Regions from separate parts of the Arthrobacter pasteuri genome, predicted to be linked through region 2. Evidence: predicted binding sites of a transcription regulator. Region 2 holds the regulator's gene; each other region holds the start of a gene.

Region 1 (7,087 bases), 670 kb from region 2:
TTCATGAGGAGGGCGAGGAAGACGAGGCCGCCCGTGAACTCGATGACGATGCTGAGCGCCGTGTCGAACTCGAAGACCTGCTCGAGGACGAGCTGGCCGCCGACGAGGGCGATCACGCCGAGCAGGACGGCGAGAGGGAGCACGGCAGCGTGCCGGAAGGAGCTGCACAACTGGTAGGCGAGCGCCGAGACCAGCAGGCCGAAGAACGTGGCCGGACCCACCAGGGCGGTGGAGACGGCGACGAGCACCGAGCAGATGACGAGGACCAGCGTCACGGTGCGCCGGTAGTCGACGCCGAGACCGACGGCGGTGTCCCGACCGAGTGCCAGGACATCGAGGCGGTGTCGCAGGCGCCAGGCCGGGATGCACAGCCCACTGACGGCGATCGCGGAGAGGATCAGCAGGGTCGGGTCGACGCGGTTGAAACTCGCGAAGAACAGGTCCTGCAGGATGATGTACTCGCTCGGGTCCATCAGGCGCTGGAGCAGTGTCGAGGCGCCCCGGAAGAAGACGCCGAAGACGATGCCGACGAGCAGCAGGAGGTGCAGGCTGCGCCCTCCGCCCGTGAAGAGCCAGCGGTAGAGCAGCCAGGAGAACGCAACCATCAGGGTGACCTCGACGGCGAAGCGGATCGGTGCGGCGAGCGTCAGGAGCGTCGAGGCGCCGAGGGCGAAGGCCAGGGCGGTCTGGATGAGGATGTAGAGCGCGTCCAGGCCCATGATCGACGGCGTCAGGATCCGGTTGCCGGTCACGGTCTGGAACAGGACGGTGGACACCCCGACCGCGACGGCGACGAGCACCATCGCCCCGACGCGGTTGAGCCGGCGTAGCAGCACGTACGCGATGTCGCCCTCGAGTCCGACGAGGAGGAACGCCGCGATGAGGGCGGCCGCCGTGACCCCGAGCGCCACCAGCCAGAAGGCGGGAGGGAGTGACCGGACCGGCGTGCGGCCGGACTGCACAACGGCGGCGGGAAGGGCGTTGGTCCTAGCGCGCACCGGCGTTCCTCCGAACGAGCAGGGCGATGAACAGCGCACTGCCCACCACCGAGACGATCACGCCCACCGGCACCTCGTAGGGAAAGCGGATGACGCGGCCGAGGATGTCGCAGAGGAGGACGAAGCCCGCGCCGAACACGGCGATCCAGGGGACTGCACGGCGCACGTTGTCGCCGATCAGCAGGGAGACGAGGTTGGGGACGATCAGCCCGAGGAACGGGATGGAGCCGACCACCACGACGACGACGGCGCTGATGAGGCTGACCAGCACCAGACCGAGGTTCATGGTGCGCCGGTAGTTCAGGCCCAGGTTGGTGGTGAACTCCTGGCCCATGCCCGCGACGGTGAAGCGGTCGGCGCACACGTAGCCCACGACGGCGAGGACGGCGACGATCCAGAGGAGCTCATAGCGGCCGCGGATGAGTCCGGAGAAGTCCCCGATCATCCACGTGTTGAGGGTCTGCAGCAGGTCGAAGCGGTAGGCGAAGAACGTGGTCACCGCCGAGATGACCCCGCCGAGCATGATGCCGACGAGGGGCACGATCAGCGTGTTCCGCAGCGGTATCCGCCGCAGGACGGACAGGAAGAGCGCGGTCCCGGCCAGGGCGAAGACTGCGGCGATGCCCATCTTGGCCACGATCGGGGCACCGGGCAGCAGCAGTGTCGCCACGAGGATCCCGGCGGTCGCGGATTCCACGGTGCCGACGGTCGAGGGCTCGACGAATCGATTGCGGGCCATGAGCTGCAGGATGAACCCGGCGATGCTGAGCGCGACGCCCGCGAGGACGATGGCGAGCGTGCGGGGGACCCGGCTCACCAGGAAGGTCTGCCAGACGCCGGCGTCGCCCGCGAGCAGGTCGTCGGGGGAGACGTCGGAGACACCGGTGAAGAGGCTGATGAGGGCAAGCAGCAGCACGGCTCCACCGGCCGGCCAGAGGGCCGGCCATCGGGAACCGCGCTGCTGTGCCGGCCGCTGGGACCGGAGGGAGAGTGCTGCCATGGGGGCGCCCGCCGCAGGTGCGGCGCGGCGGATCAGGCCGCGACGGCCTCGTGAACGGCCGAGACCATGGCGTCGAGGTTGTTCAGGCCGTAGCCGATCAGGTACCAGCTCGCGGAGTCGAGGTAGGCGACGGCGTCGTTCTTCGCGGCGTCCGTCCCGTTGACGAGTTCGTTGTCCAGGACGGCGGAGGCGGCGGCTCCGGCCTCGCCGACGGCGGCGTCACGGTCGATGACGAAGAGGTGGGCGGGGTTGATCTCGGCGATGTACTCGAAGGAGACGGCCTCGCCGTGCGTGCCCTCGGACTTCACCTCGGCAGCGGGTTCGACGCCGAGGACATCGTGGATCAGGCCGAAGCGGGACCCGGCGCCGTACGCCGTGACCTCGCCAGCGCTGGTCATGAGGACCAGACCGTTTCCGGCGGACGCCGCGGCTTCCTTCGTCTCGGCGATCTTGCTGTCGAGGGCCGCGAGGCGCTCCGCCACCTCGTCCTCGGCACCGAAGATCCGGCCGAGGGATTCGGTGTGCGCGGTGAAGCTCGCGATCGGCTCGGCGGCGTCGACGGTCAGGTCGATGGTCGGCGCGATCTCCGAGAGTTCGTCGTAGGAGTCGGCGACGCGGCTCGAGATGATGATCAGGTCCGGGTCGGCCGCGGCGATCGCCTCGAAGTCGGGTTCCTTCATGGACCCGATGCCGGTGATGTCACCGCCCTCATAGGCCGACAGCTGGGTGGGCAGGGTTCCCTGCGGTACGCCGTCAACGTCGATGCCCAGGGCGTCCAGGCTGTCGAGTGCGCCGAGGTCGAAGGTGAAGACGGTCTCGGGGTTCACCGGCACCTCCGTGGTGCCCTGCGCGTGGTCGATCGCGACGGTCGACGTCGTCGCAGGGGCATCCGCAGCTTCGGAGGAACCGCCGCAGGCGGTCAGGGCCAGGGTGGCCGCAGCGGCTGCGGAAAGGACGGCGAAGCGCAGGTGTGCCATGGGGTGAACTCCGGGAAGGGAAGGGCCGGCAGGCCGGGGATCGGAAGTAAGGAATGCCTTACCTTCTCGAATCTAGAGTGCCGCTCGAGAATTACGCAAACGAAGCATCACCTATTGGCTGTGACGTCGCTCACAGGAGGGGGGTAGACGTGCAACGGCTGGCACTCGCCTTGACCGAGTGCTAGCCGTTGCATACAGTCGGAGTTGGCACTCACTCCATGTGGGTGCTAATCCCGAGGGAAGCGTTCGCCGGCACCGCGACGACGGTTCACGCCCAGCCCGAGGGCCTTCATTCCATTGGTAACGAACGCAAAGGAGAGCCCGAGTGTCGGTCTCTATTAAGCCCCTTGAGGATCGCATTGTCGTCCGCCCCCTCGAAGCCGAGCAGACCACTGCTTCCGGCCTCGTCATCCCGGACACGGCCAAGGAGAAGCCCCAGGAGGGTGAAGTCGTAGCAGTTGGACCGGGTCGCGTCGACGACAACGGCAACCGCGTCCCCGTCGACGTCGCCGAGGGCGACATCGTCATCTACTCGAAGTACGGCGGAACCGAAGTCAAGCACGGTGGCCAGGAGTACCTGGTGCTCTCCGCCCGCGACGTCCTCGCAGTCGTCGTCAAGTAGTACCCGATTGGAAGAGCCCCGGCCCGCAGTGGCCGGGGTTTTTCTCGCTGCACAAGCCTGAAAGGAACCAACAATGGCAAAGCAGTTGGAATTCAACGACGCCGCCCGCCGTGCCCTCGAGGCCGGCGTGGACAAGCTCGCGAACACCGTCAAGGTGACGCTGGGCCCCCGCGGACGCAACGTCGTGCTCGACAAGAAGTGGGGCGCCCCCACCATCACGAACGACGGCGTGACGATCGCCCGCGAAGTCGAGCTCGACGACCCCTACGAGAACCTCGGCGCGCAGCTGGCCAAGGAGGTCGCCACCAAGACCAACGACGTCGCCGGTGACGGAACCACCACCGCGACCGTCCTGGCGCAGGCCCTGGTCAAGGAGGGCCTCCGCAACGTGGCCGCAGGCGCCGCACCGGGTGCGCTCAAGCACGGCATCGAGGTGTCGGTCGAGGCCGTCGCCAAGCGCCTGCTCGAGAACGCCCGCGAGGTCGTCGGTCAGCAGACCGCGAACGTCGCCTCCATCTCCGCCCAGAGCACCGAGGTCGGTGACCTCCTCGCGGAGGCCTTCGACAAGGTCGGCAAGGATGGCGTGATCACCATCGAGGAGTCCTCCTCCACGCAGACCGAACTGGTCCTCACTGAGGGCATGCAGTTCGACAAGGGCTACCTCTCGCCGTACTTCGTCACCGACGCGGAGCGTCAGGAAGCCGTCCTCGAGGACGCGCTCATCCTGATCAACTCCGGCAAGATCTCCTCGCTGCAGGAATTCCTGCCGCTGCTCGAGAAGGCCCTGCAGGCCGGCAAGCCGCTGTTCATCATCGCCGAGGACATCGAGGGCGAAGCGCTCTCCACGCTCGTGGTCAACAAGATCCGCGGCACCCTGAACGTCGTCGCCGTCAAGGCTCCGGGCTTCGGCGACCGCCGCAAGGCCATGATGCAGGACATCGCCACGCTCACCGGTGCGCAGGTCGTCTCGCCCGACCTCGGCCTGAAGCTGGACCAGGTCGGCCTCGAGGTGCTCGGTTCCGCTCGCCGGATCACCGTCACCAAGGACGCCACCACGATCGTCGACGGCACCGGCAGCGAGTCCGACGTCGCCGACCGCGTGTCGCAGATCCGCGCCGAGGTCGAGCGCACCGATTCCGACTGGGACCGTGAGAAGCTCCAGGAGCGCCTCGCGAAGCTCGCGGGCGGCATCGGCGTCATCAAGGTCGGCGCAGCCACCGAGGTCGAGCTCAAGGAGAAGAAGCACCGCATCGAGGACGCCGTGTCGTCGACGCGCGCAGCCCTCGAAGAGGGCATCGTCGCCGGTGGCGGTTCGGCCCTGGTCCACGCCGGCAAGGCGCTGGACACCGACCCCGACGTCCTGGCGCTCGAGGGCGACGCTGCGACCGCCGTCGGCCTCGTACGCCGCGCGCTGGCACAGCCGCTGCGCTGGATCGCGGAGAACGCCGGCCACGAAGGCTATGTCGTCGTCGCGAAGGTCTCCGACCTCGAGGACGGCCACGGCTTCAACGCCGCGTCCGGCGAGTACGAGAACCTCGTGGATGCCGGCATCATCGACCCCGTGAAGGTGACGCGCTCCGCCCTGCGCAACGCGGCCTCCATCGCGGCGCTGGTGCTCACCACGGAAACCCTCGTGGTCGAGAAGCCCGAGGAGTCCGACGACGAGGGCCACGGCCACTCGCACTAGGACACCCGGGCCCCGGCCCAACCTGTGACATAGCAGTACCAGCAGCACCCCGGTTCCTCGGAGCCGGGGTGCTGCTGTGCATCCGGCCCGCTGTGACGGCCCTGGACACGGCGGCCCGCGTTCGAACGATCAGGAACACGACGACGGCCCGGGAGACGACGACGCCCCGGCACTCTCGCGGGTGCCGGGGCGTCGGGTCGGTGCTCGGTCAGGCGTCGACGACGATCGCCGTGACGACCGGCTGGCGGTTGTAGTACCGGCGCATCCAGTTGGCCGTGGCCCGCTCGATGATGTCCTCCGGATCCTGGCGGCGGCCGCTCTGACGGTTCGACGCGGAATCGCGGAGCGCCTTCTCCACGGCGGCGCCGGCCTTGTCGAGGTCCCCGTCGGAGCAGGAGAAGCCCTTGGTGAAGAACTCGGGGGCCTCGACGATGTCACCGTTGTCCGGGTCGATGATCGCGAGGACGGTGACGACGCCCTCCTCCGCCAGGCGGCGGCGCTCCACGAGGTCCTCCTCGGTGATGCCGCCGACGCTGTCGCCGTCGACGAAGACGAGCCCGGCCTCAACCTTGCCCGAGATCGTGGCGCGGCCCCGCACGAGGTCGACGGTCACGCCGTCCTGTGCGATGACGACATTGCGGGGATCGACGCCCGTCGCGACCGCGATCGCCGAGTTGGCCCGCAGGTGGCGCCACTCGCCGTGCACCGGCATGACGTTGCGCGGCTTGACGATGTTGTAGCAGTACGCGAGTTCGCCGGCGCTGGCATGGCCGGAGACGTGCACCTTGGCGTTGCCCTTGTGGACCACGTTGGCGCCGATCTCCGTCAGGGCGTTGATGATGCTGTAGATGGCGTTCTCGTTGCCCGGGATGAGCGAGCTGGCCAGCAGCACGGTGTCGCCCTCGCTGATGCGGATGGCGTGGTCGTTGTTGGCCATGCGCGACAGGGCGGCCATGGGCTCACCCTGCGAGCCGGTGCAGATCAGGACCACCTTGTGGTCGTCGCTGCGCTCGAGCTTCTTGAAGTCGACGAGGAGGCCCTGCGGGATCTTGAGGTAGCCGAGGTCCGCGGCGATGGTCATGTTGCGCACCATCGAGCGGCCCACGAAGGCCACCTTGCGGCGGTGGCGCTCGGCGGTGTCGATGATCTGCTGGATGCGGTGGATGTGGCTCGCGAAGCTGGAGACGATGATCCTGCGCGGCGCCGAGCGGAATGCCGCCTCGATCGCCGGTGCCAGGTCCTTCTCGGAGGTCGTGAAACCAGGGACGTCGGCGTTCGTGGAGTCCGTGAGGAACAGGTCCACGCCCTCGGCGCCGAGGCGCGCGAAGGCGCCGAGGTCCGTGATGCGGCGGTCCAGGGGGAACTGGTCCATCTTGAAGTCGCCGGTGTGGAGCACTGTGCCGGCCGCGGTGCGGATGGCGACGGCGAGGCTGTCCGGGATGGAGTGGTTCACGGCGACGAACTCGAGGTCGAACCCGGCCATGGTGCGGCGGTCGCCCTCCTTGACCTGGATGGTCTTCGGGGTGATGCGGTGTTCCTGGAGCTTTGCCTCGATGAAGGCGAGCGTCAGCTTCGAACCGACCAGGGGGATGTCCGCGCGTTCCTTGAGGAGGTAGGGAACGGCGCCGATGTGGTCCTCGTGCCCGTGCGTGAGCACCACGGCGACGACGTCCTGGAGCCGGTCGCGGATGTAGGAGAAATCGGGGAGGATGACGTTCACGCCCGGCTGGTGTTCCTCGGGGAACAGGACGCCACAGTCGACGATCAGCAGCTTCCCGTCGAACTCGAAGACGGTCATGTTTC
Region 2 (7,087 bases):
AAGATCGTGATCGTGACCCAGATGAGGGCGTTCACGACGGCGAACACCCCTCCGATCACCGGCGCGAGCGACAGGAGCCAGGCCGCCAGCGCCAGCAAGGTCGGCGGGAGCGTGAAGTTCAGCGCTTCCTTCGACTCCTGCGCCGTGAACGGCCCCCGGTCCTTGAAGATGAGGAAGATCAGCAGCGAGGGGATGAATCCCAGGATGCCGCCGAAGTGCGCCAGCGTCGCGAACTGGCGGTCCTCGGATGCCGTCAGGGGAAGGGCTTGTGCCGGCGTCCCTTCGAACGCGGGCCGGGACTCGCCCCGCCCGTGGTGCTGCTGGTCGGCGGTGTTGGACAACGTCAATTCCTTTGCTGGCTGGCGGGACTGTTCCCCCGGACTGTGTCCAAGGATACGTGGTGGCTGCGCGTGGACCGCTCAGGCGGTGCCCGGGGGAGCTGTCAGGAAGTCGATGACCTCCTCTACCCGGCCCAGGAGTGAGGGCTCGAGATCGGCGTAGGTGCTGACGCCGGCAAGGATCCGCTTCCAGCCGTGCGCCACGGCCGCCTGACTGGAGTGCGGCCAGCCGAGTCCGGCGAGGATCCCGGTCTTCCAGTCCTGGTTCCGCGGCACCACGGGCCAGGCGTCGAGTCCCAGCGCGGCCGGCTTCACCGCCTGCCAGACATCGACGTAGGGATGGCCGACGATCAGGACGTGGTGCCGTGCACCCGGCACGTTCATTGCCTGCTGCGCGATCCGGGACTCCTTCGTGCCGGGCAGCAGGTGGTCGACGAGGATGCCCAGCCGCCGCTGCGGCCCGGGGCCGAACGCGCGGACCGCGCCCGCGAGATCGTCGACGCCGTGCAGCGGCTCGACGACGATTCCCTCGAGCCGGAGATCGTCCCCCCAGACCTTTTCGACCAGCTCGGCGTCGTGCTGTCCCTCGACCCAGATCCTGCTGGCCCGTGCCGTCCTCGCCCGCGCGCCCTCGACGCGGACCGACCCGGATGCGGTCCGGGTCGAAGCCGGCGCTGCGCGCTGCACAGGTGCGACGACGTGGACGGGCTGTCCGTCGAGGAGGAATCCGTGACCGAGCCGGAACGTCCGGTGCTTCCCGCGCCGGTCCTCGAGCACCATCACATGCAGGCCGCCGGACTTCTCGACCCTGACCACTGCGCCGACGAATCCGCTCTGCACGTCCTCGAGGACCATGTCCTTCTCCACCGGGACGTCGGGCAGGGCGACCCGCTTCGGAGCCGTGATGTCCTGTGCTCCCCAGCCGTAGTCCATGCCGAGCTGTCCTTCCACCGAGGGCTCCGGCGGTCTGCCGCGGCCCGGGTTCCCAATGCTAACAATCGGCCCGGACGTACTAGACTTGGCACTTGGGTGTGTCGAGTGCTAATCGCTCGGAGCCGCCCCCACGCCTGTTCGTGCAGACCCGGAGGTGACATCGAATGAGTGAACCGCGACGCCTGGAGGTACTCCGGGCCATCGTCGAGGACTACGTCCATTCGCGGGAGCCCGTCGGCTCCAAGGCACTGGTCGACCGGCACCAGCTCGGCGTCTCCTCCGCCACCATCCGCAACGACATGGCCGTCCTCGAGGAGGAAGGCCTCATCGCGGCGCCCCACACGAGTTCGGGCCGCATCCCCACTGACAAGGGCTACCGGCTGTTCGTGGACCGTATCTCCGAGGTCAAGCCGTTGTCCGCGCCGGAGAAGAAGGCGATCCAGACCCTCCTGGAGGGCGCGGAGGACCTCGACGACGTCATGGACCGGACCGTTCGGCTGCTCGCCCAGCTCACGAACCAGGTCGCCGTCGTCCAGTTCCCCCGCGTGGGAGGTGCGTCCGTCCGCCACATCGAGTTCGTCCTGCTGGCTCCCCAGCAGATCCTCGTGGTCCTGATCGCGACCAACGGCACCGTCCAGCAGCGCATCGTCCGGACGCACGCGGACATCCAGGAAGCCGAGCTCGCGGACCTGAAGCAGCGCATCCTGTCCGCGGTGTCAGGGGTGAGGCTCTCGGCGCTTGCCGGTGAGCTGGGCGTCGCGGCGTCGCACCTGCCCCCCGCACTGCGGGCCCACGGGGGTACGATCATCAAGGCGCTCGAGCAGCTCGCCGGGCTCGGCCGTGACGACCGGATCCTGCTGGCAGGAACGGCGAACCTCGCCAGGTCCACGGGTGACTTCCCGCTCAGCATCGGTCCCATCCTCGAGGCGCTCGAGGAGCAGGTCGTCATGCTGAGGCTCCTGTCGGAGATGGAGTACGACGCCCGCGGCATCTCGGTGAGGATCGGCAGTGAGAACCCCTACGGCGGCCTGTCGGAGGCCTCCGTGGTCGCGACGGGCTACGGCCCGGACGCCGGGGCGAAGCTCGGGATCCTCGGGCCCACCCGCATGGACTATCCGACGACGATGGCGGCGGTGCGCGCCGTCGCCCGTTACCTCTCGAGGATCCTCGAGGAGTAGCCCGCGGCCCCCGTGGCCGCCCCCGTATTCCGCCGGGACGACGGCATTCCGCCGGCACGGCCGGCGAGCAGTAGACAGAAATCTCCAACAGGAAGTGATGTGCACGAGTGAGTAATCACTATGAGGTCCTCGGTGTGGCGCAGGGTGCGACCGGGGAGGAAATCAAGAAGGCGTACCGCAAGCTCGCCCGCAAGCTCCACCCGGACGTGAACCCGGGTGAGGACGCCGCGGAGGAGTTCAAGCGCATCACGCATGCCTACGAGGTGCTGTCCGACCCGCAGAAGCGGCGGATCTACGACACGACCGGCAACGAGAACGGCACGGACAACGGCTACGGTGCCGGCTATTCGGGCTCCGGGTTCGCGTTCCAGGACATCTTCGAGACCTTCTTCGGCGGCGGGGGCCAGCAGGCAGGAGCGCCCTCCCGGACGCGACGTGGCCAGGACGCGCTCATCAACGTGCGGATCGACCTCAAGGACGCCGTCTTCGGCACCAACAAGAAGATCGAGGTGGACACCGCGGAGGTCTGCCCCACGTGTGACGGGACCTGCTGCCAGCCGGGCACGTCGCCGCGCACCTGCGACATCTGCGGCGGCTCCGGCCAGGTCCAGCGGGCCGTCCGGTCGATCCTCGGCCAGGTCATGACGAGCGCGCCCTGCGGGACGTGCCAGGGCTACGGAACCGTGATCCCCAACCCCTGCCACGAATGCAGCGGCGAGGGACGGGTCCGCGCGCGCCGCACCCTGACCATCAAGGTCCCCGCCGGCGTCAGCACGGGCACGCGCATCCAGCTCGCGGGCCAGGGCGAGGCCGGCATCGCCGGCGGCCCCCAGGGCGACCTCTACGTCGAGATCCGCGTCAACACCGATTCGACGTTCCTCCGCGACGGCGACGACCTCCATGTCACGCTGAGCGTGCCCATGACGGCGGCCGCGCTGGGCACCACGGTGCAGCTGGACACGTTCGACGGCGACCAGGAACTGGTCATCAAGCCCGGGACGCAGTCCGGGGAGATCGTGACCCTCCGCGGGCTCGGCGTCACGCATCTCAGGAACCAGGGCAGGGGGGACCTGCGCGTCCACCTGAATGTCGAGACGCCGCGCAACCTGGACCACCAGCAGGAGGAGCTCCTGCGCAAGCTCGCCGAACTGCGGAACGAGGAGTACACGGACGGCCAGCTCGCCAGCAGCGGTTCCGGCGTGTTCGCACGCCTGCGGGAGCGCCTCGGGAACCGCTGACCATGACGCGTCCCCTGTTCTTCGGGCCGAGCGAGGCTGTCCGCGCTGCCGCGCCCGGCGACCTGTTCGTCCTCGACGGTGACGAGGGCCGGCACGCCGCGACCGTCCGGCGGCTCGGGGCGGGAGAGCGCATCGACGTGTCCGACGGCTCCGGCTACCGGATCGGCGGGGTGATCTCGGCCGTCGGGGCGGGAACCGTCGAGGTCGAGGTGGAGACCGCGGGCCAGGATCCCGCACCGCAGCACCGCCTCGTGCTCGTCCAGGCCCTCGCGAAGGGCGGTCGCGACGAGCAGGCCGTCGAGTCGGCCACCGAGCTCGGCGTCGACGCCGTGGTGCCGTGGCATGCCGAGCGCAGCATCGTCCGCTGGCGTGGCGACAAGGCCGAGAAGGGCCGGCAGAAATGGGTGTCCCTCGTGGGCGCGGCGTCGAAGCAGTCGCGCCGGTCGTTCGTTCCCGAGGTCCACGCCGTCCTGGACACCTCGGGGCTGGCCGCCTGGGCTTCGACCGTGGACCGGATGGTCGTCCTGCACGAGGACGCCGAGTCCTCCCTCGCCGACCAGGTCTCGGCGCTCCGCGCCGCGGGTGCGCTGGACGCGCCGTCGTCGACCGCCGTCGTTGTGGGTCCGGAGGGCGGCATCAGTGACGCCGAGCTCGGGAAGCTGCGAGCAGTGGGCGCCGGTGCGGCCCGTCTGGGACCGCATGTCCTGCGTTCGTCCTCCGCCGGCCCGGCTGCGCTCGTGCTGCTGAACCACCTTCTGGGGCGCTGGTAGCCGACGGCGGCATGGACCGCCGGGCCGGTCCCGGCGGTCACCGGACGACGACGGACTTCGAGTCCTGTGCCTGACCGTCCCCGGAGGGCACGGCCACCGTGATCTGGTAGGAGCCGGGCGGAAGGGTCACGGAGAAGGAATAGGCTCCCGGAGCACCGTCCTCGGGGGAGATCCGGACCGAGCCGTCGCGGAAGAGCGAGGTATCGCCGGTTCCGCCGCCCGCCGGCCCGCCCTCGCTCCGGTCTATCCGCCAGGCGAGCGTCCGCTCCGCTGCCGGCCCTACCCCGTGGATGGTCAGCCCGGAGCTGTCGGCTTCGACACCCTCCTGCGGATCGATGATCCAGACGGGAGCGAGTGTGGACGTGTCCCGTGTCCATTCCCCGCCGACGTCCACGGAGTCGAAGGCGCGGTAACCCGCCGCTCCGTCGACGAGCACGACGACGGAACTGGACTCGCCTCCGGCGATGAGGCCGGCGTTCGCGGCGGCCGCCGTGGCGGTGTAGACCAGTTGCTGCAGGGCGAGGCGTGCGTCGTCTTCTCCGAGGCTCTCCGAGAAGGCGTCAGAGGAGATGTCGAGGGTGATGACGTTCTTCGTGGAGATCGACGAGCTCACGCTCGATGCGGCACGCCACGGCGAGTGGTAGTCGGAGTCGAGGGGCTGCCCCGCGGTCATGAGCCGCACCGCGTCGGAGATCGGGTCGCCAGTGGATTCCGGAGCCACGAGGAATTCACGGAACAGCCGGTCGCTGCCCTCCACCTCGCCGAGCCAGTAGACCGGCAGGAGCGGCCGGACGGCGTCGGCGGGACCCGCCGCCGCGCCCTCGCTCTGGATGCGCGCCTCGGGCTCGCCCGACTCCCCGTCGGGGACCGCCGTCGGAAGCTGGACAGGAAGGGTCGTCGTCGGTGCGCTGCCCTGCAGCAGCCCCACCTCCGGAAGGAAGAACACACTGCTGGCCGCGAGCACCGTGCCCGACACCAGGAGCATCCCTCGGAGCCCGAGCCGGTTCTTCTTCAGGGGGTCGTGCTCGTGCATGCCGGCCCCCCTTCCGTCGGGCGCGCTGGTGCGCGGGTGGAATTGTTACGTGGAATCCTCCCGGTCGGCCCGACCCTCGACGTCTGCGCCGGAGGGATCGGCGCCCACTCGCGGGCGCGGACCTGCCGGACCTGTTTCAGCTTGGCACAGCACACGGAGCACACCAGTGCGAATACGCCTGGTCGGCGGGACTGAAACCTGATCGATACGAACTTGTTGCTGATTCGCGACGAAAGTCGAGTGCCGCTCGGTAAGACGGGGGCCGCCGGACGGCACGGGAATCAAGCCGCTTCCGCGCCTGTTGACAAAAGGGGGATGCCGTAACATTGGCATCTCCGCCGGTGCTGGTGTGCTCCGTCCCGGGGGCGGGATCGCCGCCGGACGGCAGCACAAACAACAGCACGAACAACAGCACGAACAACAGCACGGACAGCACAGTACGACTACTCAGACGAGGGGCGATCGAAGGCCGGACGGCCGAGCTATGAGCGAATCTTCAACAGGCATCAACGTGGCAGGGCTCGACACACGGACGTTCGTCTTCGACTCGACGGAGCAGATGGTCCAGGCGCTCGGTTCGAACGACGAGGCCCTGCATCTGATCGAAGACTCCTTCCCCGGCATCGGTCTGCAGGCCCGGGGCAATGAACTGACGATCACCGGTCCGTCAGCGGACGTGCTGCGTACCGAGCGACTCATCGGTGAGATCCAGACCATGGCCACGAACAATGCGACGGTCTCTCCCCATGTCCTCGAGCAGCTGGTCACGATGCTCAAGACGCAGAGCGCCGCCCGGCCGTCGGAGGTGCTGTCCGTAAGCATCCTGACCTCACGCGGCAAGACCATCCGCCCCAAGACGCTCAACCAGAGCACGTACGTCGAAGCGATCGACCGCAACACCATCGTGTTCGGTATCGGCCCGGCGGGTACCGGCAAGACCTACCTGGCCATGGCCAAGGCCGTCCAGGCGCTGCAGCAGAAGGAAGTCAACCGGATCATCCTCACGAGGCCCGCGGTCGAGGCGGGGGAGCGCCTGGGCTTCCTGCCCGGAACTCTCAACGACAAGATCGACCCGTACCTCCGCCCGCTGTACGACGCCCTGCACGACATGATGGACCCGGATTCCATCCCGCGCCTCATGGCGGCGGGAACGATCGAGGTAGCGCCCCTGGCGTACATGCGCGGACGGACCCTGAACGACGCGTTCATCATCCTCGACGAGGCCCAGAACACCACGCCGGAGCAGATGAAGATGTTCCTCACGCGCCTCGGCTTCGGTTCCAAGATGGTGGTGACCGGCGACGTCACGCAGGTGGACCTCCCCAACGGCACCAGCTCGGGACTGCGGATCGTCAGCGAGATCCTCCGGGATGTCGACGATGTGTACTTCAGCGAACTGGACGCCGCCGACGTCGTGCGGCACCGGCTCGTCGGCGACATCGTCAGCGCCTACAGCACCTGGGACGACGAGCAGCGCGCCAGCCGTCCGGGGGTGGCACGATGAGCGTCGAGGTCAACAACGAGTCCGGGTACGACGTCGACGAGCAGTCACTCGTCCGCCTCGCGAACTTCCTGTTCGAGGCACTGTTCCTCCACC
Region 3 (7,087 bases), on a different contig from region 2:
GTCCTTCGCGAGGGCGGCGCCGTCGCGGATCTGCTGGGCGGTCCACTCGCTGACGCCGATGTAGAGGGCCTTGCCCTGGCGCACGATGTCGGCGAAGGCCTGCATCGTCTCCTCGAGCGGCGTCTCGTGGTCGTACCGGTGCGCCTGGTAGAGGTCCACGTAGTCGGTCTGGAGGCGCTGCAGCGAGCCGTCGATCGACTCCATGATGTGCTTGCGGGAGAGCCCCACGTCGTTGTGGCCCTTGGGGCCCGTGGGTCCCCAGACCTTCGTGAAGATCTCGAGCGACTGGCGACGCTCGCCCTTCAGTGCCTCGCCGAGCACGGTCTCCGCCGCCGTGTTCGCGTACACGTCCGCGGTGTCGAACGTGGTGATGCCTACGTCGAGTGCGGCGCGCACGCACTGCGTCGCGACGTCGTTCTCGATCTGCGAGCCGTGGGTGAGCCAGTTGCCGTACGTAATTTCCGAGATCTTGAAGCCGCTGTTGCCGAGGTATCTGAAGTCCATGGTCCTGATGCTAACCACCCTTGGGAAGCGAGTACAGGACGAACGGTTCCCCCAGGCAACATTGACGCCGGCTCCACGGGAGGCAGGTGCGCAGCCGCTAGACTTGAGGGCGTCCTTCGCTCGCCGCCCACCAGTAAATGAGGAATCTTGGCCGACTTCAGCGCCCGTTTCGCCACCACGACGGAGCAGCAGGACTGGGACGCACTGGTGACGTCCAATCCGGGCGGCGGCAACATGCTCCAGTCCGCGGCGTTCGCGGAGGTCAAGGCGCACCACGGGTGGCGGCCCCGGTTCCTGGTCCTCGAGGGACCGGACTCGACGAGTTACAACCTCGTCCTCGAGAAGAGGGTGCCCCTGCTCGGAGCCCTCTGGTACCTCATCAAGGGTCCGGCGGTCACCGAGGCGAATCACGTCCCAGCGGCCGTGCGGGCTGTGGCCGACCTCGCCCGGCGCGAGGGGCACCGGGTCTTCGCGATCAAGGTGGAACCCGACCTCGTGGACGGTCCCGAGGTGCGTGAGGTCTTCCGTGCAGCAGGCTTCGTCAAGACGTTCAACCTGCAGCCGAACGACAGCACGGCCATCCTGGACACCACTCCGGACTCCAACCAGTTGCTGCGGAACCTGCATTCGCGGGGCCGTAACGCCGTCCGTCGGGCCATACGTGAGGGCGTCGAGGTCCAGCGCATGGAGCCGACGCAGGAGACCTTCCGGGCGATGTACTCCCTGATGGCGCACATCGAGGACCGTTCCGCGGCCCGCATGCGCTCCTTCGAGTACTACAGCCGCTTCTGGCAGAATTTCGTGGACGCCGGCCAGGGCCGTTTCTACTTCGTGTTCGAGGACGGCGAACCCTCGGTGGGGGCGTTCGTCATCAACTACGGGTCGAAGGGGACCTACAAGGACGGCGGTTCCCGGCCCGGGCGGACACAGTACGGTGATTCGCACCTCGTGCAGTGGAGGGCGATCAACGACCTCAAGGACGAGTTCGGGATCGTCGAGTACGACTTCTGCGGGACTCCGCCGAGCGACCGGCTCAAGGACACCGACCACCCGCACCACGGCCTGGGGCTCTTCAAGACGAGCTTCACCAAGACCGTCACGGACTTCGTCGGCTGCTACGACTTCGTGGTCAGCGGCTGGAAGTATCGTGTGTGGAACACGATTGCGGAGCGCGTGGCGCGCCAGGTGTACTGGCGACGCACGCACCAGCCGTTCTACTGAGGAAGAGCCCGCGGACCACCGCGGTGCGTGAGGAATGAAAGGCCGCTGTGAAAGACGGTTCCACCCCGGAGGATGGCCGATCGCCTTCCACCAACCCTTCGCCTGTGGCGGAGGCACTCCCCGTCATCCAGCGGCCCTTCGATCCGAGTGAGAACGAGAAGAAGAAGCTCGCCGCCGGCAGGGTGAGCGGCCGGAAGGCGCGGGCGGCTGCCGCTCCAGCGAAGAAGCGCCCGGCGACGGAGCCCAGGACCCCTCGGCAGGGCCGCCAGCGCCAGTCCGCTCCGCGGCCCGCGGACGCCCTGCCCACCACGCCCGAGCGCGTACCGTCGTCGAGCCGTCCCAATGCCGCTGCCCGCAGTATGCTCCGCCGGCTGGTGCAGGGGGAATCCCCGCCCACCCAGGCCATGAGCATCGTCGAGCGGCTGGCGGGAAGCCCCTACGCGAATCCGATGGTCCAGGTCGCCGGGCCCGATGCCAGCGCCCGCAAGGCCCTGGACTTCGCGCTCAACCTGGCCGAGACGATGTTCCGGTACGGCGCGGGAGCACTCGAGGTCGAGACGAGCATCATCGCCGTGACGGCGGCTTTCGGCCTGGACAACATCGAGGTGGACATCACCAACCAGTCGGTGGTGCTCAACTACTCGGCCAAGGACCAGACACCGACGACGGTGCTGCGGGTGGTCCGGTCGTGGACGAACAACTACGCGGGCCTCACCGCCATCCACCGCCTCGTCTCCGATATCGCGGACGGCGGCGTCTCCCGCACCGAAGCGGTCCAGCGGCTCGACGAGATCACCCACCGGCCCAAGCCCTTCCCGCGCTGGATGGTCACGGCCGCCTTCGGCATCTTCGCGGCGGCGATCGTCGCCTTCACCGGCGGCACGGTGCTGGCATCCCTCATCGGCTTCGTCAGCTGCATCCTCGTGGATCTGGTGAGCCGGAAGCTCGGAGAGTGGCGCGTACCCGAGTTCTTCTCGGTCGCGACCTCGTCCGCGCTCGTCACCCTGATCGCCATGCTGTTCTGGTGGCTGCAGGTGCCGATCGCCCCGGCCCTCGTCGTGGTGGGCGGCATCCTCCTGCTCCTGCCGACCGGCCGGCTGGTCTCCGCGACGCAGGACGCCATCAACGGCTTCCCGGTCACGGCCGCCGGGCGGTTCCTCTCGGCGATCCTCATCTTCGCGGCGCTGGTCGCCGGCATCGCCGTCGCGCTCGTCGCCGGGACGGCGCTCGGGATACCCGAACTCGAGGTCCTCGACTCATCGGGCAGCCAGTACCCGTGGCCCGTGGTGGCGGTGCTGGTCTTCATCTCCGTCGCGATGATCTGCATCGCCGAGCAGACCGACGTGAAACTGGTGATCCCCACGTCGCTCGTCGCGGTGGCCGGGTACCTCTTACTGATCAGCGCGATGACAGCAGGCGTCGGCTACCGCCTCGCACCGGCTCTGGCCGCGATCCTGATCGGAGCGCTGTCACGCGTCGTCGCCCTCCGGCTCGGTGCGCCCCAGCTCGTCGTGGCTGTTCCCGCGGTCCTCTTCCTCTACCCCGGGCTGACGATCTTCCGTTCGATGTACATGCTCACCCTCGACTCGGAACTGGTGTCCGACGGCGCCCTCGGCCTCTTCAATGCCCTGACCGTGGTGCTGGCCATCGCCGCCGGAGTCGTCCTCGGCGACAACCTGGCGAGACCGTTCACGCGCAAGCTCAGCTCGAACGAGCGGCAACGAAACCGGCGGCGATAGCCGGGCGTTGCCCGCGCCGGGTCGCGCTTGGCCGCCCTGGCCCGCGCTGCGTCGCGCTGCGTGCGCTGGGCCGCCCTGCATGCGCTGGGCCGCCCTGGGTCGCGCTGCGTGCGCTGGCCTGCGCAGCCTGCAGTGGCGCCGGTGCTCGCCGCCCGCTGCGGCCCTGGTCAGCCTGCCCTGCCGCCGGCCGTGGTCCGTGACCAGTCGATCGGCTCTGCGCCCTGCTGCGCCAGCAGGTCGTTGACACGGCTGAAGGGCCGGGAGCCGAAGAATCCGCGGGAGGCCGAGAGGGGACTGGGGTGCGCGGACTCCACGGTCGGCGTCCCCCCGAGTAGCGGTTTCAGGCGGAGTGCGTCCTTGCCCCAGAGGATGGCGACGAGCGGACCGCCCCGGGCCACGAGCGCGCGGATGGCGGCGTCCGTCACCAGCTCCCAGCCCAGGCCGCGATGCGAGGCGGGATCGCCGGCCCGGACCGTCAGCACCCGATTGAGCAGCAGGACGCCCTGCTCCGTCCATCCGGACAGGTCGCCGGTGGCGGGTGGGGCCGCCCCCGTGTCCGCGGCCAGCTCCCGATAGATGTTCGCGAGGCTGCGGGGAAGGGGCCGGGTGGCGGGATCGACGGCGAAGCTGAGCCCGACGGCGTGCCCGACCGTCGGGTACGGGTCCTGCCCCACGATGACCACGCGCACCCTGTCCAGCGGGGTGGTGAACGCCCGCAGGATGTGCGGCGCATCCGGAAGGACCCGCAGCCCGTTGTCCAGATCTGCCGCGAGTGATGCCGCGAGCTGGTGCAGGACCGGTTCGACGGGCTTGAGCGCGGCTGCCCAGTCCTCGGGGACCAGCTCCTCGATGCCTGCGGGAGCAGCGAACGGGAAGACGGATTCGTTCGGCGAGGGCGGGTTGGAGGTCGGTGTCCTCCCGCCACCGGTCTTTCGCACGGTACCCGTGGTGGAGGAGGCAGGGAGGTCGAAGAGGGCGCCGTCGTCGTGGGTCATGGCACCATTCTTCCGCGCCGCCGCGACGCCGTCCGCTCGAATGACATGCCTGTAATTCCCCACTACCATTGGGTAGTAGTTGTGCCAACTGAAGGAAGGCGGTAGTGGACATGGCTGAGCCGATGCGGCAGCCTGCCGACGCGGCCTCCGGACAGGACGCGAAACTGGCCCTGGGCGACCGCGAGCAGCGCATGCTCGCACTCGAACGCGAGTGGTGGAAGTACTCCGGCGCGAAGGAGCAGGCCATCCGGGACCTTTTCAACATGTCCGCCACGCACTACTACCAGGTGCTCAACGCGCTGATCGATACCGAGGCGGCGCTCGCGCACGACCCCATGCTCGTGAAGCGGCTGAGGCGGCTGAGGTCCACCCGCCAGAAGGCACGCTCCGCACGCCGTCTCGGCGCGGACATCTAGAACTGCCCGCTACCCCGACGAGCGAAGGACCGCCCTCACCCATGACCGAGCACCCGCGGGACGAGTTCGACAGGGTCCCGGAGGCTTCAGCGCGCCAGGGCGTCCACCGGGAGCGGCTGACCCCTGCCGGATCGAGCGGTCTCGGCCTCAAGATCGCCGTGGGAGTCCTCGCGCTCCTGGTCGGCCTGGGCGCCTACTTCATCCTTCCCGGGCTGGGCCTCGCGGGAGGTGGCAGTACCTCGGTGTCGGCAACCGGGCAGTCCACCGCGTCCGGCCCGGCCTCCGATGCGTCGCCGGCGGGGAACGACGACGCGAGCACGGATGCGACGGAGGAACCCTCCTCGAACAGCTCCGCCTCGGACGAGGACGCGGACGAGGACGGTTCCGACCGGGCACAGACCGTGAACGTCCTCAACGGCACCGGCGCCCCCGGCCTGGCCTCCGTGGCGGCCGGCCGGTTGGCATCCGCCGGGTGGACCTCGGCGCTTCCCGGGAACTGGGCCGGCGCTCCCGTGGACGCCTCCGTGGTCTTCTACAACGGCGAGGCACAGCGGGCCGGCGCCGAGGCGCTGGCGGAGGACCTGGGTATCACGAACCTCGTCGACAGCGCCGAGGTCTCGCCCGATATCTCCGTCGTGCTCGGACCCGAGTTCCAGTAACCTGCAGTCCGAGAGGTGGCCGGAACGGCATCCCGGAGTGCACCCTGCGACAGCGGGGCAAGGGTTCTCCGACGCGCCCAATCGGCTTGCACTCACGGGGTGGGAGTGCTAATTATTGAGTTAGCACTCGCGCGCGCAGACTGCTAAGAAGCGCGTGACGGGTGAAGCAGGCAAACCTCTGTGGTGAGGGTGGAGCAGGAACGTGAAAGAGATCGTTCCGGCATCGCCCGGCCGTCGCGGGCACCACACGCAGGCAAGCATTAATGTGCTGAAATGCAACCGTCCCGAAAGGACCTAAGCCGTTATGGCCAAGATCATTTCTTTTGATGAAGAGGCCCGACGCGGCCTCGAGCGAGGCCTCAATATCCTCGCTGACGCCGTCAAGGTAACGCTCGGCCCCCGTGGTCGCAACGTCGTACTCGAGAAGAAGTGGGGCGCCCCCACGATCACGAACGACGGCGTGTCCATCGCCAAGGAGATCGAGCTCGACGACCCGTTCGAGAAGATCGGCGCAGAACTCGTCAAGGAAGTTGCCAAGAAGACGGACGACGTCGCCGGCGACGGAACCACCACCGCCACCGTGCTTGCCCAGGCCCTCGTCAAGGAAGGCCTGCGCAACGTCGCGGCCGGAGCTGACCCCCTGAGCCTGAAGCGTGGCATCGAGAAGGCCGTCAAGGCCGTCACCGACGAGCTGCTCGCCTCCGCGAAGGAGATCGAGACCAAGGAGGAGATCGCGGCTACGGCCTCCATCTCCGCGGGTGACACGCAGATCGGTGACCTGATCGCCGAAGCCCTCGACAAGGTGGGCAAGGAAGGCGTCATCACCGTCGAGGAGTCGAACACCTTCGGCCTCGAGCTCGAACTCACCGAGGGTATGCGCTTCGACAAGGGCTACATCTCGGGCTACTTCGTCACCGACGCCGAGCGCCAGGAGACGGTCCTCGAGGATCCCTACATCCTGATCGTCAACTCGAAGATCAGCAACGTGAAGGACCTTGTCGCCGTCCTCGAGAAGGTCATGCAGTCCGGCAAGCCGCTGCTGATCATCGCGGAGGACATCGAAGGCGAAGCCCTCGCCACCCTCGTGGTCAACAAGATCCGCGGCACCTTCAAGTCCGTCGCCGTCAAGGCCCCGGGCTTCGGTGACCGCCGCAAGGCGCAGCTCGCGGACATCGCGATCCTCACCGGTGGCCAGGTCATCGCCGAGGAAGTCGGCCTCAAGCTCGAGACCGCCACCCTCGACCTGCTCGGCACCGCCCGCAAGGTCGTCGTGACCAAGGATGAGACCACTATCGTCGAGGGAGCCGGCGACGCCGACGCCATCGCCGGTCGCGTGGCCCAGATCCGCGCCGAGATCGAGAACTCCGACTCCGACTACGACCGCGAGAAGCTGCAGGAACGCCTGGCCAAGCTGGCCGGCGGCGTTGCAGTCATCAAGGCCGGTGCCGCTACCGAGGTCGAACTCAAGGAGCGCAAGCACCGCATCGAGGACGCAGTCCGCAACGCCAAGGCTGCCGTCGAAGAGGGCATCGTCGCCGGTGGCGGCGTCGCAC

What was found. Region 2 encodes HrcA, which represses chaperone genes, less so after heat shock. Its sites were predicted from a motif close to TTNGCACTCGNNNNNNNCGAGTGCNAA; they were not measured.
Region 1: groES (co-chaperone GroES) is a predicted target of HrcA. The motif match lies at 3,134-3,160, and genes of this name have one in related genera.
Region 3: groL (chaperonin GroEL) is a predicted target of HrcA. The motif match lies at 5,655-5,681, and genes of this name have one in related genera.

What each region holds. Positions count from the first base shown of each region.
Region 1 is NZ_JBTNDO010000001.1:1,072,516-1,079,602, reverse strand. It holds gene ACX80H_RS04965 (iron chelate uptake ABC transporter family permease subunit) at 1-998, opposite strand, end outside; gene ACX80H_RS04960 (ABC transporter permease) at 988-1,998, opposite strand; gene ACX80H_RS04955 (siderophore ABC transporter substrate-binding protein) at 2,031-2,975, opposite strand; gene groES (co-chaperone GroES) at 3,301-3,597, shown strand; gene groL (chaperonin GroEL) at 3,671-5,284, shown strand; gene ACX80H_RS04940 (ribonuclease J) at 5,493-7,087, opposite strand, start outside.
Region 2 is NZ_JBTNDO010000001.1:402,142-409,228, reverse strand. It holds gene ACX80H_RS01960 (DUF4870 domain-containing protein) at 1-341, opposite strand, end outside; gene ACX80H_RS01955 (DUF3097 domain-containing protein) at 420-1,271, opposite strand; gene hrcA (heat-inducible transcriptional repressor HrcA) at 1,436-2,449, shown strand; gene dnaJ (molecular chaperone DnaJ) at 2,557-3,687, shown strand; gene ACX80H_RS01940 (16S rRNA (uracil(1498)-N(3))-methyltransferase) at 3,690-4,457, shown strand; gene ACX80H_RS01935 (GerMN domain-containing protein) at 4,495-5,490, opposite strand; gene ACX80H_RS01930 (PhoH family protein) at 5,975-6,994, shown strand; gene ybeY (rRNA maturation RNase YbeY) at 6,991-7,087, shown strand, end outside.
Region 3 is NZ_JBTNDO010000002.1:430,934-438,020, reverse strand. It holds gene ACX80H_RS13115 (aldo/keto reductase family protein) at 1-504, opposite strand, end outside; gene ACX80H_RS13110 (lipid II:glycine glycyltransferase FemX) at 652-1,725, shown strand; gene ACX80H_RS13105 (threonine/serine exporter family protein) at 1,830-3,464, shown strand; gene ACX80H_RS13100 (uracil-DNA glycosylase) at 3,632-4,459, opposite strand; gene ACX80H_RS13095 (DUF3263 domain-containing protein) at 4,570-4,875, shown strand; gene ACX80H_RS13090 (LytR C-terminal domain-containing protein) at 4,917-5,534, shown strand; gene groL (chaperonin GroEL) at 5,839-7,087, shown strand, end outside.